Regions from separate parts of the Enterovibrio paralichthyis genome, predicted to be linked through region 2. Evidence: predicted binding sites of a transcription regulator. Region 2 holds the regulator's gene; each other region holds the start of a gene.
The links. Region 2 encodes MetJ, which represses methionine synthesis genes. Its sites were predicted from a motif close to TTAGACNTNTANANGTCTAA; they were not measured.
Positions count from the first base shown of each region.

Region 1 (10,408 bases), on a different contig from region 2:
CGATTGCCAGACCGCCACGCAATCCACCCCAGGTCAGGATACGGACTGAGTATGGGTTGTATTCGCGATAGCGGTTAAAGCCGACATAACAGAGGCGCACGCTGAGGTAGCGGGCTAGCAACACTGCTGGTATCGCAAATACCATGATGATCCAATCTTCTTTGTGGAAAGAAAATGTCAGCATGCTAAGACCGATCAGCAGGAACAGTACACCATTCAGGAATTCATCCACCAACTCCCAGAAGTGGTCAAGGTGATCTTCACTTTCCTTTGAAAAACCAATATAGCGCGTCCAGTTACCAATCATGATACCGGCTACCACCATCGCCAGAGGGCCTGATACCCCAATCAGGCTGGCAAACACATAGCCGGCTGTCGGGATACCCAATGTCAGCAACAGCTCCATCGAGTGGTCATCGGTGTTACTGATTAGGTAGTGGAACAACAAACCCAGAATAAATCCGTATATGATACCGCCGACGGCTTCATGGAGAAACAGTTCAGCCACACTTAGAACCGTTGGTTCTTCAGTGCCGAATGCAACCGTAAAGAGGGTAATAAAAATCACCAGGCCGAAACCGTCGTTGAACAGTGACTCGCCCTCAATCTGGGTCGATATCCGTTTAGGGGCATTGAGCTTTTTAACGATTGCTAATACGGCTATCGGGTCGGTAGGCGAGATCAGTGCGCCAAAGAGCATGCAGTAAATCAACGCAAAGGGGATACCGATAAGCTGAAAGAACAGCCATGTGATGCCGCCGATAAAAATGGTGGAGACGATCGTCGCACCCATCGCTAGGATAGTAATTTCCCACTTTTGATCTTCAAGATGAGGCAATTTGACGCCCAAAGCGCCCGCAAACAGCAAAAAGCCTAAAACCCCTTTAAGCAGGAAGTCATCAAAGTGGACTTCGTTTAGGGTTGTCGCGGCAAATTCTTTGAGATGAAACCAGTTGTTATGACCGGATATAACAATGATAAGCGAGAGGATAAGTGCACCAGCAGTGATGGCAATGGTGGTTTGCATTTGCCCTATCTTGCTGTTGATAAAGGCAATAAGCATCGCTGCCGCGGCGAGAAAGCAAAGTGTTGTATAGACGGTCATCGATGACCCCGTTTTAGTCTGTGAGTTAATCTTGGGAAATATGTAAGAAAATATAAATCCAAGCGAAGAATAAAACTACAACAAATCTGAGTCATCACGGAGGTCATGGGGTCATGTGTGCACTATTGGACGTCTAGATTTCCATTTGGTGTGTGATACTATGCTTCAATACCCGATCGGTTGAGTGCTTTGGAAGCGGATTATCCGAGGCCGGGAAAGGAAAATAGAAGAAGGATCTGTGGTTGTGAGCAGTAAGGAAAAACTCGAAAAACTCTTGGCAGAGCGCATTCTGATCATCGATGGTGGCATGGGCACCATGATCCAGAGCTACAAGCTTGAAGAGAAGGATTACCGTGGTGAGCGCTTTGCCGACTGGCCAAGCGACTTAAAAGGCAATAACGATCTATTGGTGCTGACACAACCGGAGACGATCAAAACGATCCACGCAGAGTATCTGGAAGCCGGTGCCGATATTCTAGAGACCAATACCTTCAATGCCACCACCATTGCCATGGCTGATTACGACATGGAAAGCCTGAGCGAAGAGATAAACTTTGCAGCCGCCAAGCTGGCGCGTGAAGTGGCTGATGAGTGGACGGCAAAAGAGCCGACGAAACCGCGCTTTGTTGCCGGAGTGCTTGGCCCGACCAACCGCACTTGCTCGATTTCCCCTGACGTTAATGACCCAGGCTACCGCAACGTCAGCTTTGATGAGCTGGTGACCGCCTACTCCGAATCCACACGCGCCCTGATCAAAGGCGGTGCGGATCTGATCCTGATTGAAACCATCTTTGATACCTTGAACGCCAAAGCCTGTGCTTTTGCTGTGGATTCGGTATTCGAAGAGCTTGGCTTCTCACTGCCAGTGATGATTTCCGGCACCATTACTGACGCCTCAGGCCGCACTCTGTCTGGCCAGACAACGGAAGCCTTCTACAACTCGCTTCGTCATGTAAACCCCATCTCTTTTGGCCTTAACTGCGCACTGGGCCCAGATGAGCTGCGTCCGTATGTCGAAGAGCTGTCTCGCATCTCTGAAAGCTATGTGTCGGCGCACCCAAATGCCGGTCTTCCCAATGCGTTTGGTGAATACGATCTTTCCCCGGAGGAGATGGCGGAGCACGTCAAAGAGTGGGCGCAAAGCGGCTTTTTGAACCTGATTGGCGGCTGTTGTGGTACTACGCCTGAGCACATCCGTCACATGTATGAAGTGACGAAAAGCATTACGCCACGCAGATTGCCGGATATCGCCATTGCCTGCCGTTTATCTGGCCTTGAGCCGTTGACCATCGAAAAAGATACCCTGTTTGTGAACGTCGGGGAGCGCACCAACGTTACTGGCTCTGCGCGCTTCAAGCGCCTTATCAAAGAAGAACAGTACGACGAAGCACTGGAAGTTGCGCGTCAACAGGTAGAAAACGGTGCCCAGATCATCGATATCAACATGGATGAAGGCATGCTGGATGCTGAAGCGTGCATGGTACGTTTTCTCAACCTGTGTGCTTCAGAGCCTGAGATTTCCAAAGTGCCCATCATGGTCGACTCATCCAAATGGGAAGTGATCGAAGCTGGCCTTAAATGCATTCAGGGCAAGGGGATTGTTAACTCCATCTCGCTTAAAGAAGGCAAAGAGAAGTTCGTTGAGCAGGCCAAGCTTATTCGCCGCTATGGCGCAGCGGTGATTGTGATGGCGTTTGATGAAGTCGGACAGGCGGATACCCGAGAGCGCAAGCTGGAAATCTGTACCAACGCTTACCGCATTCTGGTCGATGAAGTGGGCTTCCCGCCGGAAGACATTATTTTTGACCCCAACATCTTTGCCGTTGCGACCGGCATTGATGAGCACAACAACTACGCCGTCGACTTCATTGATGCGGTAGCAGACATCAAGCGCGACCTGCCTTATGCGATGATCTCCGGTGGTGTGTCGAACGTTTCCTTCTCGTTCCGCGGCAATAACTACGTGCGCGAAGCCATTCACGCAGTTTTCCTCTACCACTGTTTCAAGAACGGCATGGACATGGGCATCGTCAATGCTGGTCAGCTGGAGATATACGACAACGTGCCAGAGAAGCTGCGTGAAGCGGTGGAAGATGTGGTGTTGAACCGTCGTGACGATGCGACAGAGCGTCTGCTGGAAATTGCCGAAGCTTACCGCGAAAACGCCGTGGGTAAGGAAGAGGACGATTCTGCGCTGGAATGGCGCAGCTGGCCGGTAGAAAAACGCCTTGAGCATGCACTGGTCAAAGGTATTACCGAGTTCATCGTTGAAGATACAGAAGAAGCCCGCATTAATGCCTCCAAACCGCTTGAAGTGATCGAAGGGCCGCTGATGGACGGCATGAACGTGGTTGGTGACCTGTTTGGTGAAGGCAAAATGTTCCTGCCACAGGTAGTGAAATCTGCCCGTGTGATGAAGCAGGCCGTGGCGCACCTTGAGCCATTTATCAACGCCGAAAAACAGGCGGGCTCCACCAACGGTAAGATCCTGCTGGCAACGGTAAAAGGCGATGTGCATGACATCGGTAAGAACATTGTCGGTGTGGTATTGCAATGTAATAACTACGAAATTATTGACCTTGGTGTGATGGTACCTTGCGAGAAGATCCTTAAGGTCGCCAAGGAAGAGAACGTTGACATCATCGGCTTGTCGGGGCTGATCACCCCTTCGCTGGATGAGATGGTGCATGTCGCGAAAGAGATGGAGCGTCTTGGCTTTGACTTGCCGTTGTTGATCGGCGGTGCCACCACCTCCAAAGCTCACACCGCAGTGAAAATCGAGCAGAATTACAACCAGCCGGTGGTGTACGTGAATAACGCTTCCCGAGCAGTCGGGGTTTGTTCGTCCCTGTTGTCTGAAACCCTTAAGCCGGCGTTTGTTGAAAAGCTGCAGGCAGATTATGAAATTGTGCGTGAGCAGCATGCACGTAAACGCCCACGTACCAAGCCGGTGACCCTTGAGCAGGCACGTGCCAATAAGGTGGCAATTGACTGGGATGCTTACACGCCGCCAGCACCTGCCAAACCGGGTGTGCATGTATTCGAAGACTTTGATGTCGCTACTCTGCGCAACTACATCGATTGGACGCCATTTTTTATGACTTGGTCACTGGTTGGCAAATACCCGGCGATCCTTGAGCATGAAGAGGTTGGTGAGGAAGCCAAGCGTTTGTTCAAGGATGCCAACGACCTCTTAGACCGCGTTGAGCGTGAGGGTCTGATGAAAGCCAGCGGCATATGCGCTCTTTACCCGGCAGCCAGCATTGGTGATGACATTGAAGTCTATACCGATGAGTCCCGTACCCAGGTTGCGAAAGTGCTCCACAACCTGCGTCAGCAAACTGAGAAGCCAAAAGGCTTTAACTACTGTTTGTCTGACTACATCGCGCCGAAAGAGAGCGGTAAGAAAGACTGGATTGGTGCGTTTGCTGTCACCGGAGGGATTGGAGAGCGTGAACTGGCGGATGCGTATAAGGCGCAGGGTGACGATTACAACGCCATTATGATCCAGGCGGTGGCTGACCGTTTGGCGGAAGCTTTTGCCGAGTATCTGCATGAGCGGGTACGCAAGGAAATCTGGGGCTATGCAGCGGATGAAAGTCTGTCGAACGATGAATTGATCCGTGAAAAGTATCAGGGTATCCGTCCGGCGCCGGGCTATCCTGCCTGTCCTGAACATACTGAGAAAGGCTGCTTATGGGAGCTTCTCAACGTAGAGGAAACCATTGGTATGTCACTGACCACCAGTTATGCGATGTGGCCGGGTGCTTCGGTATCTGGCTGGTATTTCTCCCATCCAGAATCGCGCTACTTTGCGGTAGCGCAGATCCAGGAAGATCAGCGTGACAGTTATGCCGATCGTAAAGGCTGGGATCTGATCGAAGCAGAGAAATGGCTAGGGCCAAATCTTAACGGCTAACTGGCAGAAACTGAAAGGGCGCTCAGAGCGCCCTTTTTTATTCGCAAGCTACTGGGATTATTCAAACAACTCTTTGTGCAGTGCCCGCACCACATTCTGTGAATCTGCCGTACTGGTCAGGAAGCAGAGGTTGTGGTTGCTGGCGCCGTAACAAATCATGCGCAGGTTGTAATCTTCCAGTGCACCAAAGATCTTGGCTGCAGAGCCGCGTGATTCACCCATATGGTTGCCAATCAAGGCCACCAGACACATATCCTGCTCTACGGTCACTTTACACAGCTCAGCCAATTCCTGCTCCGCGGCTTCCGGCAATTTAGGGGCACCGCCTTTGGTGTTTGTCTGATCCAGTGTCAGGGACACGCTCACTTCTGACGTGGTGATAAGGTCGACCGATACCTTGTGCTTGGCCAGAATGTTAAACACTTCAGCCAGAAAGCCGTAAGCGTGGAACATATTCAAGCTGGTCAGGGTCACCATTGTTTGATTGCAACGCAGGGCGAGGGCGCGAAATAGCGGCGAATTTTCCGCATGGCGACGTATCCAGGTGCCACCCTTTTCCGGTGCTTTGGATGAGCCGACAAACACGGGAATATCGTGGCGCATGGCCGGGATCAGGGTCGCCGGGTGCAAGATCTTGGCGCCGAAGTTTGCCATTTCAGACGCTTCGCTGAAGCTGATCTCATCAATCGGACTTGCAGCTGGCGCCACGCGTGGGTCAGTGCTGTAGATTCCCGGTACGTCGGTCCAAATCTCTAACGAGGTAGCCTTTACTGCCTCTGCCAGCAGTGCTGCGCTGTAATCGCTGCCGCCACGCCCCAGTGTGGTGGTGTTGCCCTGCGCATCAGAGCCGATAAAGCCCTGGGTGACAACGATGTGCTTTTTAAACAGGGGAGACAAAACAGCTTCTGCATGGAATGCCGTTTCAATCAAATCCGGTGCGGCTTTGCCAAACACACCATCTGTTTTCAGGACGTCACGCACGTCGATACGCACAGCATCAATGCCTTTGTCATTAAGCAGATGAGTGAAAATATGGGTCGACATCAGTTCGCCGCAGGCAACCAGATTATCGGTAACTTGATCTGAAGGAGAAGTTTGTGCAATCGCAGAGAGTGTCGCGACTTCATCAAGAATGCCATTCACAGCGGCGGCGACTTCAGGTGCTTCAGGAAGCTGTGCCAAAATGCTGAAATGGATATCGCTCAGAGTTGCCAGCACATCCTGCTGTCTTTCCTGGCTAACGCCGTTAGCCAGTTCAACCAGTAAATTGGTCACGCCAGAGCAGGCGCTGATCACTACCAGTCGAGTGTCCAAATTCCCTTTAATCACCGAAGCACAGTTAGACATAGCTGCGTAGTCGGCTACACTCGTGCCGCCAAATTTTGCGACATTTAATGCGTTCACTTCCCTTCACCTCCCATAATCGCGAATGGAGTTGTCCTAGATAGTAAATTGGGAGACAGAACGAGATAGAGTGCGGGTTTGGAAGAAAGGATTTTCTCCAGAAGCGCTCCACCTCAAGTGAGATGACAATCCGAAGGATTCAACCTCCCAGACCGACAAGCCAGCCCCCAAGGTCTGGTCTAGTCTCGGCGTCTAACCCCCTGATCACACTGCATTGGAGTTGGGGCTCCGCAATGTGACTGCCTGGTTGACGCGCCTCTTCTGTCTCTACGCAGTTGGCTGCGTAAAAATTGCTCTCTATTGATAATTGTTTGTAACCTTGTTGTCAACGACAGATTACGCGCATGCGGCGAATATTTTTCTGAAAGTGCCATTTTCCTTGATTGGGCTTGGGATTATCCAATGGTGGCATTTTAGTCAGTGCTATCCGGTGTTAACGTAAAGGGAACAAAAGGCTGATGGAGAGACAACAATGACAATATCCCGCTTTATCCCACCACAACGTACTTTGATGGGCCCTGGCCCCTCGGATGTCTCACCGCGTGTCCTGCAGGCGCTGGCCCAACCGACAATCGGTCATTTGGATCCGCTGTTTGTGGCGATGATGGATGAAGTCAAAGCCTTGCTGCAGTATGCCTTCCAGACGGAAAACCCTTTTACCATCGCCGTTTCTGCGCCGGGAAGTGCTGGGATGGAAACCTGCTTCGTGAACCTGATTGAGCCGGGCGAGACTGTGATTGTCTGCCGCAATGGTGTGTTTGGTGATCGGATGCGTGAGAATGTTGAGCGCTGTGGTGCGACGGCAGTAATGGTCGATGATGAGTGGGGCAAGCCAGTCGACCCGGCCAAGGTAGAAGCGGCACTTAATGCTCATCCAGAAGCGTCGGTGTTGGCATTTGTGCATGCTGAAACCTCTACCGGTGCGCTCAGTGATGCGAAAATGCTGGCAGCGCTGGCGCGTGAGCATGGTTGTCTGACGATTGTGGATGCGGTCACTTCCCTTGGCGGTGTGCCTTTGCTGGTGGATGAATGGCAATTGGATGCGGTCTATTCAGGTTCGCAGAAATGCCTATCGTGTGTGCCAGGACTTTCGCCCGTGACATTCTCATCTCGTGCGGTGGAAAAAATGCAGCAGCGCAGCGGAAAAGTGCAAAGCTGGTTTTTGGATCAAAGTCTGGTGTTAGCGTACTGGAGTGGCGAGGGCAAACGCAGTTATCACCACACAGCGCCGGTCAACAGCTTGTATGCCCTGCATGAATCCCTGCTGATGCTGAAGGAAGAGGGACTGGAAAACGCCTGGCAGCGTCACCGTGACATGCACAACTTGCTCAAGGCCGAATTGGAAGCACTGGGTATCCAGTTCCTGGTTGAAGAAGCTTACCGTTTACCGCAACTCAATGCTGTTGCGGTACCGGAAGGAGTGGATGATGCGGCGGTGCGCGCGCGCCTGCTTAACGACTACAACCTGGAAATTGGCGCCGGTCTAGGCACATTGGCAGGCAAGGCCTGGCGCATCGGCCTGATGGGTTATGCCGCGAAACGTGAGAATGTCGCCTTGTGTGCGAAAGCCCTGAGTGATGTGTTGAAATAACACGGAAGCTGGAGAGAAAAAACGCCCGCTTGGGCGTTTTTTTGTCACTGAGGCAGGGTAAAGCTTGGTTCAAAGCGCTGGTCTGGAAATAACAGCGTTGCTTCTTCACTGATCTGCCGCGCGATGGCTCGGTTATCGGTAAGCACAGCGAGTTCAATCAGGGTTTGGTATTTATCGGCACTTGGCTTTCTTGCCAGCAGGCGGATCTGGTCGCGCAGGTAGGCTTCCTGTGCCTGGCTATCGCGCTTTTCAACACTGTCGAAAAATGCCCGTTTTCCAATTTCATCGCGGTAGAACGAATGCCACCAGGGATGCAGTTCGTATTGCGCCAGTTTGATGCCACGGATCTGGTGTGTGCGCAATGCTTGCTCTCCAAGGTATACCGAAGAGAAGACGGTAAGGGTTGATAGGGTCAACACAGCATAGGTTGCCAGTCTGAGTGTTCTGCCGTACGCAAAGGCAACCCTTTGATAGCGCGCAGTCAGATTATCCACCCAATAAAGCAAGACGATAAACAAAACGGCCAGCACCGGATTGACCGCGGTGTAAGCGGTCAGCAACATGCCTATCAGGGATGGCAACAAGATAGCGAACAGCATCATGCGTGTCCCATTTGGCGCTTCTGTCAGTCGCTTGAATGTCACTGCGAATAGCACACCAAACCCAAGCCAGTATGCAATGCCGCCTTGCGCCAACATGCCAAGCAACCAACTTGGGTAAGGGGCAATGACGGGGAGTACATCTTGATGCCCAACACCATACAGCAGCTGTGCAGTCGCCAGTTGGCCCAGTCCCACGCCTTCAAACTGGGCGCTACCCAGCAGCTGCCACGTCTGGGTAATCACAGCTTGCACTGATTCGCTGTAACGCGGGGAAAGTAGTGCGGCCTCAGGTAATCCCTGATACAGCCAGACCAAGACAAAGCCACTCATGACGGACAGATTCCAAAGGCCATGATGGAGCTTTCTGCAGTAGCGGAACAGGAAAGGCTGCGCAAACAGGATCAGTGCCAGAATGACAGTCACCAGCCAGGCAGAGTGCATCTGGAGCAGGGCGAAGACCATGACCAGCGGCGTTGCAATGAGCACACCATGAACCGGCAACCAGTTACGTTTGTACACCTTGGTCCGCGCTAAAAGGTAAGCCGACAGTGTCATCGACGTCATCAAAATGATGGCTGCAGTATCTCGACGTATTTCTGCCGACAGGATATCGCTCAGGCTTGGTATGATACTGGCTATCAGTATTGGCAGCGCAACCAGCCAGCCGGCCAGTAGAGGAAGCAACAGCAGGTACTGGCGCTGGAAGTGGTTGAAACTGAATTGTTGCAGGGTGAAAAACAGCAACAATACCAGTAGCGCTCCCCCTGCGTACCAAAGCGCTGCGCTGGTATCGGCATGGAGATAGAAAGAAGGTAAGCACAGCAGCAAGGTGCTGATGGCCATCCAGCCTGTGGTGGTTGTGACACTGACGCGGTTTTGCCGCGCAATTTCCCAGCCACCGAAACAGACCGTCGCGATGATAAGCAGCAGGCTGAGTGATACTGCAGGATGGCGGATACCGGAAAATGCCAGCACAATTTGGCTGAGTGGCAGACAGAACAAAAACAAAGCAGCCAGTGACAGGAGCACCGGCTTGAGTAAGGGTTTTCTGGCCACACGGGATGGCCAGATATCAGTCAATATTGAAGATTGCATAATGGTCAGTGTGGCAGTAATTGCCTTAACTTTCTGCTCATGAAGCCGCTTTTTTCAGTAGGGGTTTCAAGAACCTTGCCGTGTGTGAGCCTTCAACCAGCGCCACATCCTCCGGCGTACCTTCGGCGATAATCATACCGCCGCCGCTGCCGCCTTCAGGGCCTAGATCCACAATCCAGTCTGCGGTTTTAATCACATCCAGATTGTGTTCGATCACCACAATGGTATTGCCGTGATCGCGCAGCCTGTGAAGCACGGTCAGCAATTGCTGAATATCGTGGAAGTGCAGGCCAGTGGTAGGTTCGTCAAGGATGTACAGGGTTTTGCCCGTGTCACGCTTGGAAAGCTCACGAGCCAGTTTAACCCGTTGTGCTTCGCCGCCTGACAGTGTGGTTGCCGCCTGTCCCAAACGGATATAGGAAAGACCCACATCCATCAGGGTTTGCAGTTTACGGGCAATGGCCGGTACCGCATCAAAAAATTCGCGGGCATCTTCCACCGTCATCTCAAGGACTTCATCGATGGTTTTGCCTTTGTAGCGGATCTCAAGCGTTTCACGGTTGTAGCGTTTGCCTTTACAGACATCACACGGTACGTAGACATCCGGCAGGAAGTGCATTTCAACCTTGATAACACCGTCGCCCTGACAGGCTTCGCAGCGGCCGCCTTTCACGTTGAAGCTGAAACGTCCC
Region 1 is NZ_JAHUTS010000005.1:290,920-301,327, reverse strand. It holds gene KU854_RS08990 (cation:proton antiporter) at 1-1,105, opposite strand, end outside; gene metH (methionine synthase) at 1,350-5,024, shown strand; gene lysC (lysine-sensitive aspartokinase 3) at 5,082-6,428, opposite strand; lysine riboswitch at 6,522-6,697, opposite strand; gene KU854_RS08975 (pyridoxal-phosphate-dependent aminotransferase family protein) at 6,901-8,019, shown strand; gene KU854_RS08970 (Wzy polymerase domain-containing protein) at 8,064-9,716, opposite strand; gene uvrA (excinuclease ABC subunit UvrA) at 9,754-10,408, opposite strand, start outside.
Region 1: a site for MetJ is predicted at 1,231-1,250, ahead of metH (methionine synthase). Genes of this name have one in related genera too.

Region 2 (10,408 bases):
TTGAGCATCCACGTGGGAATGCGCAATGCCGTACCTTGTTGATTGTTTTTACCTCTGCTTGCGGGGCAATCAAACACAAGGGTATTCAGCCAATAACAATTACAGTCAGGAACATATTCATGTCTGAAGACAAACGCCAACAGGCGCTGGACTATCATGCGTATCCAGTACCGGGCAAAATCTCTGTAGAACTTACCAAACCGGCAGACACCGTTGAAGATTTGGCATTGGCTTACAGCCCGGGCGTGGCTGAGCCGGTGCGTGAGATCGCGCAGGACGCTGACAATGTTTATAAATACACTGCAAAAGGCAACATGGTTGCAGTGATCTCGAACGGTACCGCAATCCTGGGTCTGGGTAACCTTGGCCCGCTGGCGTCCAAGCCGGTAATGGAAGGTAAGGCGCTGCTGTTCAAACGCTTCGCAGGTCTCGATTCTATCGACATCGAAGTGAAACACCGCACCATCGAAGAGTTTGTTGATACGGTTGCCAACATTTCTGACACCTTTGGTGGTATCAACCTTGAAGACATCAAAGCGCCTGACTGTTTTGAAATTGAAAAACAGCTGATTGAGCGCTGTCATGTACCTGTTTTCCACGATGATCAGCACGGCACGGCGATCGTTACGGCGGCAGGTATGCTGAACGCACTGGAGCTTCAGGGCAAAGATATCAACGAAGCCGTGATCGTATGTCTGGGTGCAGGCGCTGCGGCTGTGGCGTGTATGGAGCTGCTGATCAAGTGTGGTGCACAGCGTGAGAAGATCTACATGCTGGACCGTAAAGGTGTTATCCACACCCGTCGTGACGACATTAACGAATACAAGCAACTGTTCGCCAACAACACCGATAAGCGTACGCTGGAAGATGTGATTGAAGGTGCGGATATTTTCCTGGGTGTGTCTGGCCCGGATCTGCTGCCGCCTGACGCGCTGAAGCTGATGGCTGACAAGCCTATCGTGTTTGCGTGTTCAAACCCGGATCCGGAAATCAAACCGGAACTGGCTCACGCGGTGCGCGATGATCTGATCATGGGTACCGGCCGTTCGGATTACCCGAACCAGGTGAACAACGTGCTGTGTTTCCCATTCATTTTCCGTGGTGCACTGGACGTACGTGCAAGCCGCATCAACGATGAAATGAAACTGGCAGCGGTAGAAGCTATCCGTGCGCTGGCGAAAGAGCCTGTGCCTGCATCAGTACTGGCGGCGGCGCGCGTTGACAAGCTGGAATTCGGTCGAGAATACATCATTCCAAAACCGATGGACCCACGCCTGCTGCCACGTGTAGCTAAAGCGGTTGCGGTCGCTGCGGTGGAGTCGGGCGTTGCGCGCATCGAGATGCCAGAAAATTATATGGCTGACAACGAAGCGTAATTCGCCGCGTTTCTTCAAGCACAAAAAAACCAGCCAATTGGCTGGTTTTTTGTTGGTATTCTGTCTCGGCGCTAACGAAATCAATACTCTTCTTCGTTAAACTCAATGCCGAGTTCTTTCATAATCCGCTTCACTTCAGCAGGGACACTGTCGGCTTTGTCTTTACGGATATCATCATCCGTTGGCAGGGGCTGACCGGTGTAAGCGTGTAAAAAAGCTTCGCACAGCAGTTCACTGTTGGTGGCATGGCGCAGATTGTTCACCTGACGGCGGGTACGCTCATCAGTCAGGATTTTCAGCACTTTCAGCGGGATAGAAACGGTGATCTTCTTGACCTGCTCTTTCTTTTTACCGTGCTCGGCGTAAGGGTTAATATATTCGCCATTCCAGTCTGCCATTGTTCACCTTCTTAGCAGTATAGGGTCTAAATCGCTGCCAACGCCGGAGACAACGCGCCCAGGTTGGATGAAAACCAAATTCTAGCGATGTTAACCGCTATATGTAAAGACATATAGACGTCTAGAGGGATTGACGTCTTGGTCTTGAGTGGTTAAGGTTGAACAAATTGTCATCAGAGCGCGCTCAATAAAACGCCGCGCCATACGATCAAATTCAGACAGGGAAGCACACCATGAGCGACAAGAAGTCCGCGACCATCGCCGTCCGTACCGGCATCACCACTGATTCACAGCATCACGCCGTTGTGCCTCCACTTTACCTTTCCACCAACTACGAGTTCCCAGAATTTGGGGCGGTGCCGAAATACGATTATGCCCGCGGCGGCAACCCAACCAGGGCGTTGCTTGAAAGCGCACTGGCGGATCTGGAAAACGGCGCAGGCGCTGTCGTTACCAACTGTGGCATGTCTGCTATCAACCTTTTACTCGCGCTATTGTCTCCTGACGACCTGATCGTGGCGCCGCACGATTGCTACGGTGGTACCTACCGACTGTTTGATTCACGCGCCAAAAAAGGGGCATTCAAGGTGTTGTTTGTTGACCAGAATGATGCCCAGGCGCTTGAAGCAGCCTTACTGCAAAAGCCCAAACTGGTGTGGGTGGAAACGCCTTCCAACCCGCTGCTGCGTGTGGTTGATGTGGCGGCAATTTGCAAACAGGCCCATGCTGCCGATGCTTGGGTAGGCGTGGACAATACTTTCCTGTCACCGGTGCTGCAGCAACCCCTGAATCTTGGTGCGGATTTTGTCGTGCACTCGACCACCAAATTTATCAACGGTCATTCCGACACCGTCGGCGGCGTTGTCGTTGCCAAAGAAGTGGAGCTGTATGAAGAATTGAAGTGGTGGGGGAATTGTATCGGGGCAACCGGCAATGCCTTTGACAGCTATATGACACTGCGTGGACTGCGTACCCTGGGAGCCAGAATGCGCATGCATGAAGAGAACAGTGGCGCAATCCTTGAGTTCCTGAAACAGGAGCCTTTGGTCAGTGTTATCTATCATCCGTCGCTGCCAGCCCACCCGGGTCATGAGATTGCGAAGAAACAACAAGCAGGTTTTGGCGGAATGTTGAGCTTTGAACTCAAAGGTGACGAAAGTGAGCTGAAACTTTTCCTCGCCTCACTTAAGCTGTTCACTTTGGCCGAATCATTGGGCGGCGTGGAAAGCTTAGTCACGCACCCAGGCTCAATGACCCACCGAGCCATGTCGGACGAAGCGCAAGCAGAAGCGGGCATTGCAGCGACCTTGCTGCGCCTGTCCATCGGTCTGGAAGACAAGGCCGATTTGATCGCCGACCTGAAACAAGCATTCGATATAGTAAGAGAGAGCCAGCAATGAGTGCGGTTGAAGTAGTATCCCCTCAGCAGTCGCCATCCCGTCAGTTACATAAGTTCGGTGGCAGCAGCCTTGCCGATCCTGACTGTTTTCGCCGTGTTGCCCGTATCCTGGGTCAATACAGTGGCGACACAGACATCATAGTGGTGTCTGCGGCCGGAAAAACCACCAACCACCTGATTGAGTGGATTGGCCTGTTGGGCAAAGATGGCCGCCTGGCACATGAAAGCCTGCAAAGCTTGCGTAAATACCAGCAGGACTTGATTGAAAACCTGATTGAAGGCGAGCAAAAGCAGGTGCTGGTGGATGCGCTTTATAAAGATTTCAGCGCTTTGGCTCAAGCGGGCGAAAACCCGCTGACGGAAGCGCAGCGTGCGTGGAGCCAGGGTTTTGGTGAAGTCTGGTCTGCGCGCCTGTTGTCTGCGTTGCTCAGCCAAAGCGAGTTACCGGCAGTACAGCTCGATTCACGCCGCTTCCTGCGCGCTGAACGTGGCGCACAGCCGGAAGTAGACCGCGCAAGCTCCTGGCCTCTTCTGAAAGAACAACTGGTTCAGCACACCAAACGCCGCATCGTGATCACCGGATTTATGGCGCAAAACAGCGCCGGTGAAACCGTCCTGCTTGGCCGTAACGGTTCGGATTACTCCGCCACCATTATCGGTGCCTTGGCTGATGTCAGCCGTGTGACTATCTGGAGTGACGTTGCCGGTGTCTACAGCGCGGATCCGCGCACAGTGGGTGATGCCTGCCTGTTGCCTTTGCTGCGTCTTGATGAAGCGGCAGAGCTTGCCCGTCTGGCAGCGCCTGTGCTGCATACCCGCACACTCCAGCCGGTGGCACAAAGCTGTATCGATTTGAACCTGCGCTGCAGTTACGACCCGGAATCCGGTTCTACCCGTATTGAGCGGGTACTGGCATCTGGTCGCGGCGCAAAAATTATCACCTCACTGGGTGAGGTTTGCCTGTTGCAGCTGGATGTACCGAAATCCCATGACTTCGGTGTAGCCCGTCAGGACATCGAACGTTTGCTGGTACGCAACCAAATTCTGCCTTTGGCTTCTTCTTACAGCGCCGATCAGCACCGTATCCAACTGGCCTATACGGCTGAGGTGGTCAACAGTGTGCTCGAACAGTTGCAGGATGCCGGTGTGCCCGCAGATATCCGTCTGCGCGAAGGCTACAGCATGGTTGCCGCCGTGGGAGCAGGGGTGACGGCTAACCCGGTGCATTGCCACGGTTTCTACCAGCAGCTTCGCAGTCAGCCCATTGAGTTTATTTCTGAATCTGCCAGTGGCCTGAGCATTGCGGCAATCCTGCGCAAAACCAATACCGCAGCGCTGGTGTCGGACATTCACCGCGCCCTGTTTCAAGCGCAGCGGAGCATTGGTCTGGTACTGCTTGGCAAAGGTAATATCGGCAGCCGCTGGTTGTCGCTGTTTGCCGAGCAAAAAGCGGCGTTGGAAAAGCGACATGGCATGAGTTTTGAGCTGATATCTGTCCTCGACAGCGACAGCCTGTGGGTGGACTTTAACGGCATAGATGCAGAAAGCGTGATGACACGCTTTGATGAAATGGCTACCCCATACCAAGGTGGCGAGTGGCTGACACACCTGCTCAACCATCCTTACGATGAAATTGTGGTGTTGGATGTGACGGCGAGTGCATCGCTGTCACTGCAATATCCGGATTTGGCAGAACACGGCTATCACCTGATTTCTGCCAATAAGTTTGCTGGCTCTGCGCATGGCGATTTGTACCACCAAGTGCAGGATGCATTTGCGAAAACCGGACGTTTCTGGCTCTACAATGCAACCGTCGGAGCTGGTCTGCCGGTTAACCACGCGGTGCGTGATCTTCGTGAAAGTGGCGATCAGATAACGGCAATCTCCGGCATTTTCTCCGGCACCCTGTCTTGGCTGTTCCAGCAGTACAACAGTGAAATCCCATTCAGTGAGCTGTTGGAGCAGGCCTGGCAACAGGGGCTGACAGAGCCGGATCCGCGTGAAGATTTAAGCGGCGCGGATGTCATGCGAAAATTGGTTATCCTGGCACGTGAATCAGGTCTGGATTTAGAGCCAGAGCAGGTACAGGTGCAATCCCTGGTGCCGGAATCCCTCAGCCAACTGTCACTCGATGCCTTTTTGGATCACAGCAGCGAACTCGACGATGTGCTGGAGGAGTGGTGGAACAAAGCACGTAAAGAGCACGGGGTGCTGCGCTACGTGGCACGGCTGTCACGCAAAGGCAAAGCACGCGTGGGAATCGAAGTGTTGCCTGAAGAGCATCCGCTGGCCAATCTCCTGCCTTGCGACAATATCTTTGCGATTGAAAGCCAGTGGTATCGTGAGAATCCGCTGGTGATCCGCGGGCCCGGAGCCGGGCGGGATGTAACCGCCGGGGCACTGCTGTCCGATCTCAATCGCATAGCGGCACTCCTTAAATAGGAATGTGAAAAAAAGCGGAGGGAAACCTCCGCTTTTTTTATATGCTGAAGACGATGCATGATCATCATGAATAAATTTCAATTTAAGTCAGTTGACTTTAAATTGACCGCAAGACAATATCTAGACATATAGACGTCCAAATGGATGTCGACATTGAAAAGGATTTCTCGGCGCGGAATGCCGAAGTAGGGAGACGTTATGGGTTACTCACACGCCAGCCACCTGGATGCGCTGAATCAGAATTTGTCCGACTTGAACGGCGACATCAATGTCTCCTTCGAATTTTTCCCCCCAAGCTCTGAAGCGATGGAGCAGACGCTCTGGGCATCAGTACAACGCCTGAAAAACCTCAAGCCAAAGTTTGTGTCCGTGACATATGGCGCCAACTCCGGTGAGCGTGACCGTACCCATGGCATCGTCAAAAGTATCAAACAGGAAACGGGCATCGAAGCGGCACCGCACCTGACCTGTATCGATGCAAGCCGTGATGAGCTGCGTGAAATCGCCCGCGATTACTGGAACAGCGGTATCCGCCATATCGTGGCGTTGCGTGGTGATTTGCCTGAGAAAAGTCAGAAGCCGGATATGTATGCCGCGGATTTGGTTGAATTGCTCAAAGGTGAAGCTGACTTTGATATTTCTGTGGCGGCGTATCCGGAAGTGCACCCAGAAGCCAAAAGTGCACAGGCTGATCTTATCAACCTGAAACGCAAGGTGGATGCCGGTGCCAACCGCGCCATCACCCAGTTCTTTTTTGACGTGGAAAGCTACCTGCGTTTTCGTGACCGCTGCGCAGCAGCAGGGATTGATGTCGAAATCATTCCAGGCATTTTGCCGGTATCCAACTTCAAGCAGGCGTCACGATTTGCCACGATGACCAACGTGCGTATTCCTGCCTGGATGCACAAGCAGTTTGAAGGGTTAGATGATGACCCGGTTACCCGTCAGATGGTGGGTGTCAGCAACGCCATTGATATGGTGCGCGTGCTGAGCCGTGAAGGCGTGAAAGATTTCCACTTCTACACCTTGAACCGCGCAGAGCTGACGTATGCGCTTTGCCACACTCTGGGTGTCAGACCTCAGGGTTAACTGAAATAACGTGGCTCTGCAGACATAAAAAAACCGTCGTTTCAGCGACGGTTTTTTTCGGTTAACCCCAGTAAACATCTGGGATCAGTTGTGGGCGGCAATCTTGTGGTTTGCCACCATGGTTTCCATGGCGCTGAGCTCGATCAGTACTTCTTCAGCCCAGGTCAGCCACGCTTCCTGACGCAGTATATTCCTGCGCAGTGTCAGTCTTTCTAACCGGCCTTCACGGGAAAGCAGGGAAAGATCGGCATAGTGGTGGCGTTCCATATCGCGATACTGGCTGAGTTTTAAGCGTGCCTCCTCCATCAGGGCATTGATGTGCTCGATCATAGGAGCCGGGTCAAAGATGCTGCAGGTCAGCAATTTGGCGGACACCTCGTCGCGGTCAGTCGGGTGCTTGGCCGGGATCAGAAACCATTCATACAGGCTTTGTTTGCCGATATCTGTAATGGAATAGACCTTGCGATCCGGTTTGCCATCCTGAGGTTCGAGACGACAACTTACCGCGCCCATATCGGCGAGCTTGTTGAGTTCACGGTAGACCTGTTGGTGGCTGGCTTTCCAGAAGTGGCCGATAGCGTTAGAAAACTCTTTGGTTATATCATAACCTGTTGCGTCACGGTGGCTGAGCACCGTTAGAATTACATGCGGTAGTGACATCTCTTCTATCCAAAATATCAAAAAAGGCGATCCTCGCCCTGGGATGTCGCTCTTTGGCGATGTGTTTATCTTCCCAACACTGGGTGGATCGTCGCGTTTTTCTATGTCTGTAGAGGGCGTATGTTGCCAACAGGTCACCCAAAAAGAAGGGTGAAAAATGCGCTCTATCAAACACCAAAACGGCAATTTAATTGTCGGTATTACCAGTAAGTACTTGGTCGAGGCGACTTTGCACACTGGCTACTCAACATACTAATAACATTATCAATGCAACAACAAACGAAAAAGGCTTACCAAAAATAAAAAAGGCTGCAACTTGGCAGCCTTTCTTAATTTTGAATCGATTTCTCATTTATCCGGTGTTGCGCATGCCCGCAGCGATACCGGCAATGGTCACCATCAATGCTTCGTCCAGATCGCTGTGCTCGCCTTCTGCCGCGCGGGTACGGCATAGAAGCTCAGCCTGCAGCATGTTAAGTGGCTCAACATAGATGCTTCGCAAGCGGATGGACTCGGCGCCCCATGGGTTTTGTTCCATCAGGTGGTCACTGTTTTCTACCATCAGCACGGCTTTGATGTCCTGTGCCAGGCGGTCGCGCAATTGCTCGCCCAAAGACCACAGGGATGGGTCAACCAGCTTCTCGTCGTAGTATTTGGAAATCGACGGATCCGTTTTGGTGAACACCATTTCCAGCATACCCAGACGGGTTGAGAAGAATGGCCATTCGCGGCACATTTCTTCCAGCTGGTTGAGGTGGCCATGGTCAACGGAAAACTGGATCGCCTGACCGGCACCCAGCCATGCCGGCAGCAGAAGACGGTTCTGGCTCCAGGCGAAAATCCATGGAATAGCACGCAGGCTTTCTACGCCCCCGTTCGGGTTACGTTTCGATGGGCGAGAACCCAACGGCAGTTTGCCCAATTCCATTTCAGGGGTGGCGGCGCGGAAGTACGGCACAAAGTCTTTGTGGCCGCGCACGACATCACGGTAGGCTTCGCAGGAAACCTCACTCAGGGTTTCCATCAGGTCACGCCACTCTTGCTTCGGCTCTGGTGGAGGCAGCAGGTTGGCTTCCAAAATCGCGCTGGCGTAGAGGTTGAGGCTCTGGATAGCGACATCTGGCAGGCCAAGTTTAAAACGAATCATCTCGCCCTGCTCAGTCACGCGCAGGCCGCCTTTCAGGCTGCGAGGTGGCTGTGAAAGCAGTGCTGCATGAGCAGGCGCACCGCCACGACCGATGGAACCGCCACGGCCGTGGAACAGCACCAGATCGACACCGGCGTCTTCACACAGCGCGACCAGTTGTTCCATCGCTTTGTACTGGGCCCAGCCTGCGGCCATCACACCGGCATCTTTGGCCGAATCGGAGTAGCCGATCATGACCATCTGGAAGTTCTGGATAAAGCCGCGGTACCAGTCGATGCTCAGCAACTGGCTGATGACGGATTTGGCGTTGTTGAGGTCATCCAGGGTTTCGAACAGCGGGCAAACGTCCATACGGAATGGGCAGCCAGCTTCTTTGAGCAGCAGATGCACAGCCAGCACGTCAGAGGCGGTGCGCGCCATCGATATCACATAGGCGCCTAGGGCTTCGCGTGGCTGTTGCGCCACGATACGGCAGGTATCAAGCACTTCCTGTACGTTGTCAGACGGCTCCCAGTCACGTGGCAGCAATGGACGTTTTGAACTCAGTTCGCGGATAAGGAATGCTTGCTTGTCCTGCTCGCTCCACTGACTGTAATCGCCCATGCCGAGACAACGGGTCACTTCAGAAATAGCGTCTGCGTGGCGGGTGCTCTCCTGGCGAATATCCAGCTTGATGAGATTCACACCGAAGGTGCGGATACGGCGCAGGGTATCGAGCAATAAGCCATCGGCAATAATGCCCATGCCACACTCATGCAGAGACTGGTAGCAGGCATGCAGTGGTGTCCACAGCTGGTCGACGTTGGTAAGAATATCCTTCTCGTCGTTACGGCGACCATGGATTTGTGCATCCAGATATTCCAAGGTGTTGTTCAGTGTTGTGCGCAGCGATTTCAGGATAGCGCGGTACGGTTCATGCTCGTCACCGGCCATGGCACGGACCACGTCATTGCAGCGGGTCATTGAAAGCTCGCTGATGAGTTCCTGAATATCGCCCAGATACAGGTCTGCGGCTTTCCAGCGTGACAGCAACAGCACTTCACGGGTGACTTCAGCGGTGACAAACGGGTTACCGTCCCGGTCGCCGCCCATCCAGCTTGAGATCTGGATAGGGGAGGACTCTACGGCCAGGCTGCGGCCAAGGTGGCGCTTCATCTTTTGGTCAAATTGACGTAAGAATTCCGGCACGGCCTGCCAAAGGCTGTTTTCGATGACGGCATAACCCCATTTGGCTTCATCCAACGGGGTCGGGCGCTGCTTGCGGATAACATCCGAATGCCAGGCCTGAGCGATAAGTTGTTCCAGACGCAGTTCAGCTTTGTCGCGCTCGCTGGAAGAAAGATCGCCAAGTTCCAGCTTGGACAGGCACTTGTTGATCTGCACCAGTTTATGAATGGTGGTACGACGCGCAATCTCGGTCGGGTGGGCAGTCAGGACCAGCTCAATTTTCAGGTCATCAACCGCTTTTTGCTTGTCACTGTCGGTCACATCAGCGTTTTGCAGACGCATGAATAGGTCGTCCAGGCTATCTGGATTACAGACCGCTTCTTCGCAGTGACGGGAGACAGAGTGATATTGTTCGGCGATGTTGGTGAGATTGAGGAACTGGCTGAATGCGCGCGCTACGGGCAGCAATTGGTCATTGGGCAGGTTTTGCAGGACATCGATCAGTTTGGCGTGATCGTCACTGTTTCCTGATGAGGCAGACTTAGAGAGTTGTCGTATCTCTTCTACCTTGGCCAGCAATTCTTCACCGTGAGCACCTTTAATGGTGTTGCCCAGCAGGTGACCCAGCATGCTGACATTGCTTTTTAGAGCGTCGTACTTGTCATTCATAAGGCATCCGTTTCGTAACTTTGTTACATCCAAATTGCAATCGTAATGGCTCAATCTAGCC
Region 2 is NZ_JAHUTS010000009.1:108,025-118,432, forward strand. It holds gene KU854_RS12880 (malic enzyme-like NAD(P)-binding protein) at 120-1,376, shown strand; gene metJ (met regulon transcriptional regulator MetJ) at 1,457-1,774, opposite strand; gene KU854_RS12890 (O-succinylhomoserine (thiol)-lyase) at 2,008-3,174, shown strand; gene KU854_RS12895 (bifunctional aspartate kinase/homoserine dehydrogenase II) at 3,171-5,615, shown strand; gene metF (methylenetetrahydrofolate reductase) at 5,814-6,704, shown strand; gene KU854_RS12905 (PadR family transcriptional regulator) at 6,789-7,364, opposite strand; gene ppc (phosphoenolpyruvate carboxylase) at 7,717-10,347, opposite strand.

Region 3 (10,408 bases), on a different contig from region 2:
TCCACCGGGTAACCCAATGCTGTCAGTGCATTGAATACCCTGTCATGTTCTTCAATATGCTCCACCTCTTCGACGCGAAGTTGATTCGCAAACCGTCGGCCACTCTCGGTCACTTTGTCTGACTCGAGGTAGGTTTCCATGGTTCGGCATAAGAAACGCTCGAATGCAGGCACAGTTGCTAACAGGGCAGTCAAAATGTAGGTGTTATAGCGACCATGGCCGCCAGCCCAATATCTGTCGTCGGGCAATGCTAAGGCTTCTTCTGAATTCATATGATTCCCTCCTAAGACTGAGATTTGACTTTTGGTGTCAGTGCCAATGCGCCCGCAGCACCTTTGAGCCAGGCCATACCTAAGGGTTGCTTCCCGCTCCACAGCAGCCATTCAACACTGAAGGCGATATGCAGGCTTTTTACTAAGGAAAAATGTCGGCTCCTGCAAAGCGTCCAGACACCATAGCGAAGCTTTAACAGTGAGTAGAGGTTGAAGTCGAGGGTGGCTTTCAGCTGCGTCCACCGCGATACCTGCATTTTTTCGATCAATGCTTCGCTGACCCATTGATGTGCTATCTCATCACTTGCATGGTCAACCAGAAATTGTCGCCAAGGTGGATACATATCCTGATAGAGCTTGTGATTACTAAGGATGCGTTTACTGACTTCTGCAATTTGCGCTTCCGCGGCGGCGACATAGGCGGCTTGATAATCCAGCGGCTTTTTCCGCAGTGCATTCAGGTGCTTTTCTATCTGACGCTCCAACTGTCTGACGGGATAGCCCATCTCATCCAGCCTTTGGTTCATGTCGTTGTGTTTCGCAGAATGAGCAGCTTCTTCTTCAATCAAGTGAGTGAGTGCGACCTCAAATTCATCTTCTAGCTGGGAGTTTTGCTGTGTGGCCTGGCATTGTCTGAGGACATCGCAAAAGAATTGTTCAAAAGCGCTGACAGGGATCACCAGTGCGGTGTTAGCAATGGACTCAACAATTCTCCCGCCCCAATAGGCATTGAGTTTTTTTTGTGGCGCTTTGCGTCTGTGCTGGTCTTCACGGTGGTAAAACGCTGCCAGTGCCTGATTGGGGGACAGTGGTGACAAGTGGGGTTGCCTATCTCCAAGGCAGCGCAGGGTGTCGGCAAACCATCCTTGTTCGCGGTAATGATCCAGCGTATTGAGTGAAGGTATGAGTTTCCGACATGTATACCCCAGCGTCCTTGTGGAGAAAGGAGGGTGTCCAGGAAGCACCAAGCCGGATTTGAGTGCCTCCAATGGGCTATCCAGCAGGCAGAAAGGCCTTGCCATGCCAATCAGATCTGCTCCTTGTTGGGACAGAAGCTGATTGATGGTATCCATATCGCGAATGCCGCCAGTGAGCATCAAGGGTACGGAGCAATGTTGTCGGATGAGTGGCAGGTATTGGGAAAAGTATGCGCCCTGAGAACGATTATTTTGACCCGACATGGCCATGTTGAGGTAGCTGCCACCACTGATTTCAATAAAGTCTGCGCCGGCTTCACAGAGCAGAGAAACGGTTTGGGCGCAAACTTTTGGGGAGGTTCCCCCTTTGATGAAATCCCGGCAGTTGAGTTTGATGCCTACAGCAAAGGTCGAGCTTGTCAGGGCTTTGATGTTGCGCAAGATGCGTATAAGTAGTCTTGCTCGGTTTTGCGCGCTGCCCCCCCATTGATCGTTGCGCAGGTTCGTTGCAGGAGAAAGAAAGGCACTCAGTAAATAACCATGTGCTGCATGTATCTGTACGCCGGAAAACCCCGAGGCCTCACAAAAGCAAGCAGCTGAGACGAATCGGTCAATAACATCCTCAATGTCGTTCTCATTCATGGCTTGTGAGGGGTTGTAGTCAAGAAAATACCAGGGCGGCGCATACTCACTTGGCGCAAAGGGATGATGATGGATATCGTTGGGGGTTTGCGGGCCACCATGGTTGAGTTGGGCAAATAGAGCACAGCCATGCTGTTGTACGGTGTGAGTCAGACGCTGGAAACGACCGGTCTGAGAATGGCTCTCAATCACCAGTGATCGCCACTGTTCACGGTGGTTTCTGTCAACATGGATATTGCCGGTTATTATTGCAGCAGTACCACTCGTCGACCATTGACGGTAAAGGCGCAGCAGCGGCGCAGTTGGGCGACCATCAGTGTCGGATAAACCTTCGGCAGTGGCTGTTTTAATCAGTCGGTTTTTCAGTATTAAACCGCATGGCAATGACAAGGGGCGTTCAAGCAGCTCCGTCATAGGATCCTTCCTTAATCTTTGACGATGCGCTTATCTGTGGCTGAGCTCCTACTGCCTGACTCATACAGAAAGCTGGACAACTAGGGACTATGTTATCGCCAATTAGAATAGGGCTTGTGTATTAGTTATTGGATGCACTGCAGGGGGAGGGTATAGCGCTGTTATTTAAGAAGAAGTGTGGAGTCAAACTTCGATGAGATTGGAGTAAACGAAAATAAGAGGGCAAGGATTGGAAGCAAGATCAACAAAGGAGCCTTAAGGCTCCTTTGTTTAAAACGCATTCTATCCGTTCGCTTATTTGATGTTAGCGAAATCGCGCAGTGCCGCCACTTTGTCGGTTTTTTCCCAAGGGAATTCTTCGCGACCGAAGTGACCGTATGCTGCGGTCTTCTGGTAGATAGGTTGCAGCAGGTTCAGCATTTCTTGCAGACCGTATGGGCGCAGGTCAAAGTGCTGGCGAACCGCTTCGATAATGATGTCGTGAGACACTTTCTCGGTACCGAAGGTTTCTACCATGATAGACGTTGGATCTGCGACGCCGATAGCGTAAGACAGTTGGATCTCACAGCGGTCTGCCAAGCCCGCAGCAACAATGTTCTTTGCCACGTAACGAGCTGCGTATGCCGCAGAGCGGTCAACTTTCGATGGATCTTTACCAGAGAATGCACCACCACCGTGACGCGCTGCGCCGCCGTAGGTATCTACGATAATCTTACGGCCAGTCAGACCACAGTCACCCATTGGGCCGCCGATCACAAAACGGCCGGTTGGGTTGATGAAGTAGTTGGTATCCTTGTTCAGCCACTCTGAAGGCAGAACAGGCTTGATGATTTCTTCCATTACCGCTTCACGCAGATCAGACGTAGAGATGGTGTCGCAATGCTGGGTAGACAGTACTACCGCATCAATGCCCACAATCTTGCCTTGATCGTACTGGAAGGTCACCTGAGATTTTGCATCCGGACGTAGCCAAGGAAGGGTGCCGTTCTTACGAACTTCAGCCTGACGCTGCATCAGACGGTGTGCGTAAGTGATTGGTGCAGGCATCAGCACTTCGGTTTCGTTACATGCGTAACCGAACATGATGCCCTGGTCGCCAGCGCCCTGCTCTTTAGGATCAGCTTTATCAACGCCTTGGTTGATGTCTGGCGATTGCTTACCGATGGTGTTCAGAACCGCACAAGAGTCAGCGTCGAAACCCATGTCTGAGTGCACATAGCCGATTTCACGAACGGTTTGGCGTGTCAGCTCTTCAATATCAACCCACGCGGAGGTAGTGATTTCACCACCTACCATTACCATGCCGGTTTTTACGTAAGTTTCACACGCTACGCGTGCTTTTGGATCTTGCTTCAGAATGGCGTCAAGAACTGCGTCTGAAATTTGATCTGCAATTTTATCTGGATGACCTTCTGATACTGATTCAGAAGTAAACAGGTGCTTTGCCATGTCTTATCCCTAGCATTGTGTAATTGGGTTGATACGTATGTACGTTTAAATGTGTAGATGCTTTTCCATCTGGACGTCTATTCTACGTGGGGAATTGCATAAATCAACCGTACAGTTTGTCCGACTTTCTCCGGAAACGTTTGCGTCTGGCTTTCAAGCTTTACAAACAGATGCAGCACGTTAGGGGGAAAAATGGACAGATCCCCTTAAAATCAGCCAAGTAAAACGTTTGCAGAGCCGCCGGAGTCTTGCGACAATACCCGCCCGCCTCATTCAGCAATCTGGCTGTCTCATTAATAGTATTGTGCCGGATTGCCTATAACTCAAAACGTCTATCGATCTCAGGAGCAGACATGTCTTCTCGCAAGGTTTTAGCCAACGCGATCCGTGCACTCAGCATGGACGGTGTACAACAAGCTAACTCTGGTCACCCAGGTGCCCCAATGGGCATGGCGGACATCGCCGAAGTGCTGTGGCGCGACCATATGAACCACAACCCGCAGAACCCTGCGTGGGCAGACCGCGACCGCTTCGTGCTGTCTAACGGTCACGGCTCTATGCTGATTTACTCCCTGCTGCACCTGACCGGTTACGATCTGTCTATCGACGATCTGAAAAACTTCCGTCAGCTGCATTCTAAAACCCCGGGTCACCCTGAGTACGGCTATGCACCAGGCGTAGAGACCACGACCGGTCCTCTGGGTCAGGGCATCACCAACGCAGTGGGTATGGCGATTGCGGAAAAAGCACTGGCTGCACAGTTCAACCGCGACGGCCACGATATCGTTGACCACAACACTTACGTGTTCCTGGGCGATGGCTGTCTGATGGAAGGTATCTCCCACGAAGCATGTTCATTGGCAGGTACCCTGGGTCTGGGCAAACTGATCGCATTCTGGGATGACAACGGCATCTCTATCGACGGTCACGTTGAAGGCTGGTTCACCGACGACACGCCGAAGCGTTTCGAATCTTACGGCTGGCATGTTATCCCGGCAGTAGACGGTCACGACGCGGAAGCAATCAACGCAGCGATTGAAGCGGCGAAAGCAGAAACAGGCCGTCCTACCCTGATTTGTACCAAAACCATCATCGGTTTCGGCTCACCAAACAAAGCGGGCTCACACGACTGTCACGGCGCACCACTGGGCGCAGACGAAATCAAAGCAGCGCGTGAATTCCTGGGTTGGGAACACCCTGCATTTGAAATCCCTGCTGACGTTTACAGCGCATGGGATGCCAAGGCTGCGGGTGCTGAAAAAGAAGCCGCGTGGAACGAGAAACTGGCTGCGTACGAAGCTGCACACCCTGAGCTGGCTGCAGAATTCAAACGTCGCGTAAACGGCGAGCTGCCAGCTGAGTGGGAAGAGAAAGCGAACCAAATCATCGCTGATCTGCAAGCCAACCCAGCGAACATTGCGTCACGTAAAGCATCACAAAACGCGCTGGAAGCGTTCGGTAAGATGCTGCCTGAATTCATGGGTGGCTCAGCTGACCTGGCACCTTCAAACCTGACCATGTGGTCTGGCTCAAAAGCCCTGACCGGTGAAGATGCATCTGGCAACTACATCCACTACGGTGTGCGCGAGTTCGGTATGACCGCGATCATCAACGGTATCGCCCTGCACGGTGGTTTCGTCCCATACGGTGCGACCTTCCTGATGTTCATGGAATATGCACGTAACGCGATGCGTATGGCAGCACTGATGAAAGTGCAGAACATTCAGGTTTACACTCACGACTCTATCGGTCTGGGTGAAGACGGCCCGACGCACCAGCCGGTTGAGCAAATCGCGTCATTGCGTCTGACACCAAACATGAGCACATGGCGTCCATGTGACCAGGTTGAATCTGCAGTTGCTTGGAAACTGGCGATTGAGCGCAAAGACGGCCCAACGTCGCTGATTTTCTCGCGTCAGAACCTGGCACAACAAGATCGTACCGCTGAGCAAGTGGCTGACATCGCCAAGGGTGGTTACATCCTGAAAGATTGCGCAGGCAAGCCAGAGCTTATCCTGATCGCCACCGGTTCAGAAGTTGAACTGGCGGTAGAAGCAGCAGCACAACTGACTGCAGAAGGTAAAGCGGTTCGCGTGGTGTCTATCCCATCGACTGACACCTTCGACAAGCAAGATGCCGCGTACCGTGAAGCGGTTCTGCCATCAGACGTGACAGCACGTATCGCTATCGAAGCGGGCATTGCAGACTTCTGGTACAAGTATGTTGGCTTTGATGGCCGCATCATCGGCATGACCACCTTTGGTGAATCAGCGCCTGCTGACCAGCTGTTCAAGATGTTCGGCTTCACCACTGAAAACGTGGTTGAAACAGCGAAAGAACTGCTGGCATAAGCCAAACAGCTTCAAATACAAAACCCGCCATCCGGCGGGTTTTCTTTTTGGTACGGCATTTGTCTCGTTCACAAATTCGTGCGGGAGCGGGGTCACATTCCACGTGCGAAATTCACGTGCTTGAGATAGACTGTCCGCCGCATTTCTTCATAACGTTCAAGGTTTGACGGCAGGGATATGGCACTACGCGTCGCAATCAACGGATTTGGCCGCATCGGCCGCAGTGTGCTCCGTGCGCTGTATGAAAGTGACAAGCGTGACCAGATAGAAGTGGTTGCGGTCAATGAGTTAGCAGAACCTGATGCCATGGCGCATCTGCTGCAATACGATTCCAGCCACGGGCGCTTTTTCAAGAAAGTCACCAACAGCCAGGAAAACCTGTTTGTTGGCGACGACAAGATCCGCATCCTTCATCTTAGTGATATCAACCTGTTGCCGTGGCGCGATTTGGACGTTGATATCGTACTGGATTGCACGGGTGTGTTTGGCAGCCGTGAACACGGTCAGGCGCATCTTGATGCCGGTGCCAAAAAAGTACTCTTTTCCCACCCTGGCAGTAATGACCTCGATAACACCATTATCTTTGGTGTGAACGAAGAGACCCTCAAACCTTCCGACCGCATTGTGTCCAATGGTTCCTGTACCACCAACTGCATCGTACCTGTGATTAAGGTGCTGGATGAACAGTTCGGGATTGAGTCGGGTACCATCACAACCATTCACTCTTCCATGAATGACCAGCAGGTGATTGACGCCTATCACTCAGATTTGAGACGCACTCGCGCAGCGAGTCAGTCAATTATTCCTGTTGACACCAAATTACATTTGGGAATTGGAAGAATCTTTCCGAAATTTTCTGACAAATTTGAGGCGATTTCGGTTAGAGTTCCAACAATTAACGTCACTGCAATGGATTTGAGTGTCACAGTTAACACAAAAGTGAAAGTTAATGACGTAAATCAATCACTCGAGGAGGCAGCTCGGTGTACATTGAGCGGCATTGTCGACTATACCGAGGCACCGCTTGTCTCGATTGACTTTAACCATGATCCCCACAGTGCCATTGTCGATGGCTCACAGACCCGGGTCAGTAACCACAATCTGGTGAAGATGCTGGTGTGGTGTGACAACGAGTGGGGATTTGCCAACCGCATGCTGGATACAGCGTTGGCCATGGCAACTGTTTCTGGTGACTCGAAGGCTTGAGTCACGGGCTTTGAAGTAATTAAAGCCAAAGCAAATTTTTTGATTTTTGCAACTTAGAGAGAGGACGAAAATGTCTGTAATCAAAATGACCGATCTGGATCTGGCTGGCAAACGCGTATTTATCCGTGCCGATCTGAACGTACCAGTAAAAGACGGTAAAGTGACTTCTGACGCGCGTATTCTGGCGTCTCTGCCAACCATCAAACACTGCCTGGAAGCTGGCGCGAAAGTGATGGTTACTTCTCACCTGGGTCGTCCGACAGAAGGCGAGTACGCTGAAGAATTCTCTCTGCAGCCTGTTGTGAACTACCTGAACGACGCACTGGATTGTGACGTTAAACTGGCAAAAGACTACCTGGACGGCCTGGAGCTGAACGCAGGTGAGCTGGTTGTTCTGGAAAACGTTCGTTTCAACAAAGGCGAAAAGAAAAACGAAGACGAGCTGTCTAAGAAATACGCTGCACTGTGTGACGTGTTTGTTATGGACGCATTCGGTACTGCGCACCGCGCACAAGCATCTACCTACGGTGTGGGTGTGTTTGCACCAATCGCATGTGCAGGTCCTCTGCTGGCGAACGAACTGGAAGCACTGGGCAAAGCAATGGACAATCCAGCGCGCCCAATGGTTGCAATCGTTGGTGGTTCTAAAGTTTCTACCAAACTGACTGTTCTTGAGTCTCTGTCAAAAATCGCTGACCAACTGGTTGTTGGCGGTGGTATCGCAAACACCTTCATCGCGGCTGCAGGCCACAACGTTGGTAAGTCTCTGTACGAAGCTGACCTGGTTGATACTGCGAAGAAACTGATGGAAGAGTGTGCGATTCCAGTAGCGACTGACGTTGCATGTGCAAAAGCATTCGACGAAAACGCAGAAGCGGAAATCAAACACGTTTCTGAAGTTCAGGACGACGACATGATCTTCGACCTGGGTCCTGACTCTACTGCTGCGCTGGCAGAAATCCTGAAGGGTGCGAAAACCATCCTGTGGAACGGCCCAGTTGGCGTATTCGAATTCAAGAACTTCGAAGCAGGTACTAAAGGTATCTCTGAAGCGATTGCAGCTTCTGAAGGCTTCTCTGTTGCAGGTGGTGGTGACACGCTGGCAGCTATCGACAAGTTCGGTATCAAAGCTGACGTTTCTTACATCTCTACCGGTGGCGGCGCATTCCTTGAGTTCGTTGAAGGTAAAGTACTGCCTGCAGTAGAAATGCTGGAAACTCGCGCAAAAGCGTAATTGTTAGACGGGGGTTTTTGCCCCCGTTTTTTATGGCCACTGCCTGAGAAAATCTAGGAGTGAGCCGAAAAAACCAGATACAAAAATAATGTGTTTGGTTTCACGTTTGGGTACAATGCGCAGCACTGTTCGCAAACGTTTGCCGAATTGCTTTGAGTTGGCCGGTTATGCAGCCAGCTTGAATAGGATTTCACTCAAGACAACAGAGTAAATAGGACTATTGTTATGTCTAAAGTTTTTGATTTCGTAAAACCTGGCGTTATCTCTGGTGACGACGTTCAGAAAGTGTTTGAAATTGCTAAAGAGCACAACTTCGCTCTGCCAGCGGTAAACGTGGTAAACACTGACTCTATCAACGCTGTTCTGGAAGCTGCTGCTAAAGTTAAAGCTCCAGTAGTGGTTCAGTTCTCTAACGGCGGTGCAGCTTTCTTCGCTGGTAAAGGTCTGAAACTGGAAGGTCAGGAAGCACAAATCAAAGGCGCAATCGCGGGTGCGAAATACGTTCACGCTATCGCTGAAGCTTACGGTGTGCCAGTAATCCTGCACACTGACCACGCTGCAATGAAACTGCTGCCATGGATCGACGGTCTGCTGGACGCGGGTGAAGAGTACTTCGCGCAAACTGGTAAGCCACTGTTCTCTTCTCACATGATCGACCTGTCTGAAGAGTCTCTGGAAGAAAACATCGAAATCTGTGCGAAGTACCTGGCGCGCATGGAAAAGATGGGCATGACTCTGGAATTCGAACTGGGCTGTACTGGCGGTGAAGAAGACGGCGTTGACAATTCTGACATGGACTCTTCTGAGCTGTACACTTCTCCAGAAGACGTTGCATACGCTTACGAGAAACTGAGCCCAATCAGCCACCGTTTCACTATCGCAGCATCTTTCGGTAACGTACACGGTGTTTACCAAGCAGGTAACGTTGTACTGACTCCAACCATTCTGCGTGACTCTCAAGCATACTGTGCTGAGAAATTCGGTATCGCGTCTAACGCACTGAACTTCGTATTCCACGGCGGTTCTGGTTCAAGCGAAGCAGAAATCAAAGAGTCTATCTCTTACGGCGTAATCAAGATGAACATCGACACTGACACTCAGTGGGCGACTTGGGATGGTATCCGTCAGTACGAAGCGAAGAACCACGACTTCCTGCAAGGCCAAATCGGTAACCCTACCGGTGAAGCAGCGCCTAACAAGAAATACTACGATCCACGCGTATGGCTGCGTGCTGGTCAAGAGTCTATGGTTGCGCGTCTTGAGCAAGCGTTCAAAGATCTTAACGCGATCGACGTACTGTAATTTCAGCTTCTGCTGAAAAATCAGTTAAAAAACGTGACGAAACCCGCTAAATTTAGCGGGTTTTTTTATGGCGCGATTTGGCCATTTCATGTCTGAGCCACTTCAAGAAAAATTGCCTGTGGGTGATTGAGTCTCTTGAGGTGGTTCGGTGTTTTTGAAAGAGAGAAGTAGATGATCGAACAAAATGCTGTCGAGGCTGTAGCAGCGGTTGAAAGCACTGCCAGTAAAGCAATGACCTGGCTGTCCTCCAACCAGGAACTGATGATTCAATATTCAGTCAACATCGTGACTGCCCTTGTGATCTTGCTGGTGGGTAATTGGCTGGTGAAGAAAGTGGCGGGATCTGTGGCGGTTGTGCTGAAAAAGCGCAACCTGGATCAGACCGTGGTCGATTTTATCGAGAACATGGTTCGCTATGTGATGTTTGCCATTGTGCTGATTGCAGCACTGGGTCGTGTGGGCGTTGAAACGGCATCTATCGTTGCGGTGATTGGTGCGGCGGGTCTGGCGATTGGTCTGGCACTGCAAGGCTCACTGTCTAACTTTGCCGCGGGCGTGCTGATCGTGACCTTCCGTCCGTTCAAATCTGGTGACTATGTTGAAGTGGCAGGCGTGGCAGGT
Region 3 is NZ_JAHUTS010000005.1:73,609-84,016, reverse strand. It holds gene KU854_RS07980 (metal-dependent hydrolase) at 1-272, opposite strand, end outside; gene KU854_RS07975 (oxidoreductase) at 284-2,245, opposite strand; gene metK (methionine adenosyltransferase) at 2,540-3,694, opposite strand; gene tkt (transketolase) at 4,048-6,045, shown strand; gene epd (erythrose-4-phosphate dehydrogenase) at 6,223-7,251, shown strand; gene KU854_RS07955 (phosphoglycerate kinase) at 7,322-8,485, shown strand; gene fbaA (class II fructose-bisphosphate aldolase) at 8,711-9,787, shown strand; gene mscS (small-conductance mechanosensitive channel MscS) at 9,959-10,408, shown strand, end outside.
Region 3: a site for MetJ is predicted at 3,724-3,743, ahead of metK (methionine adenosyltransferase). Genes of this name have one in related genera too.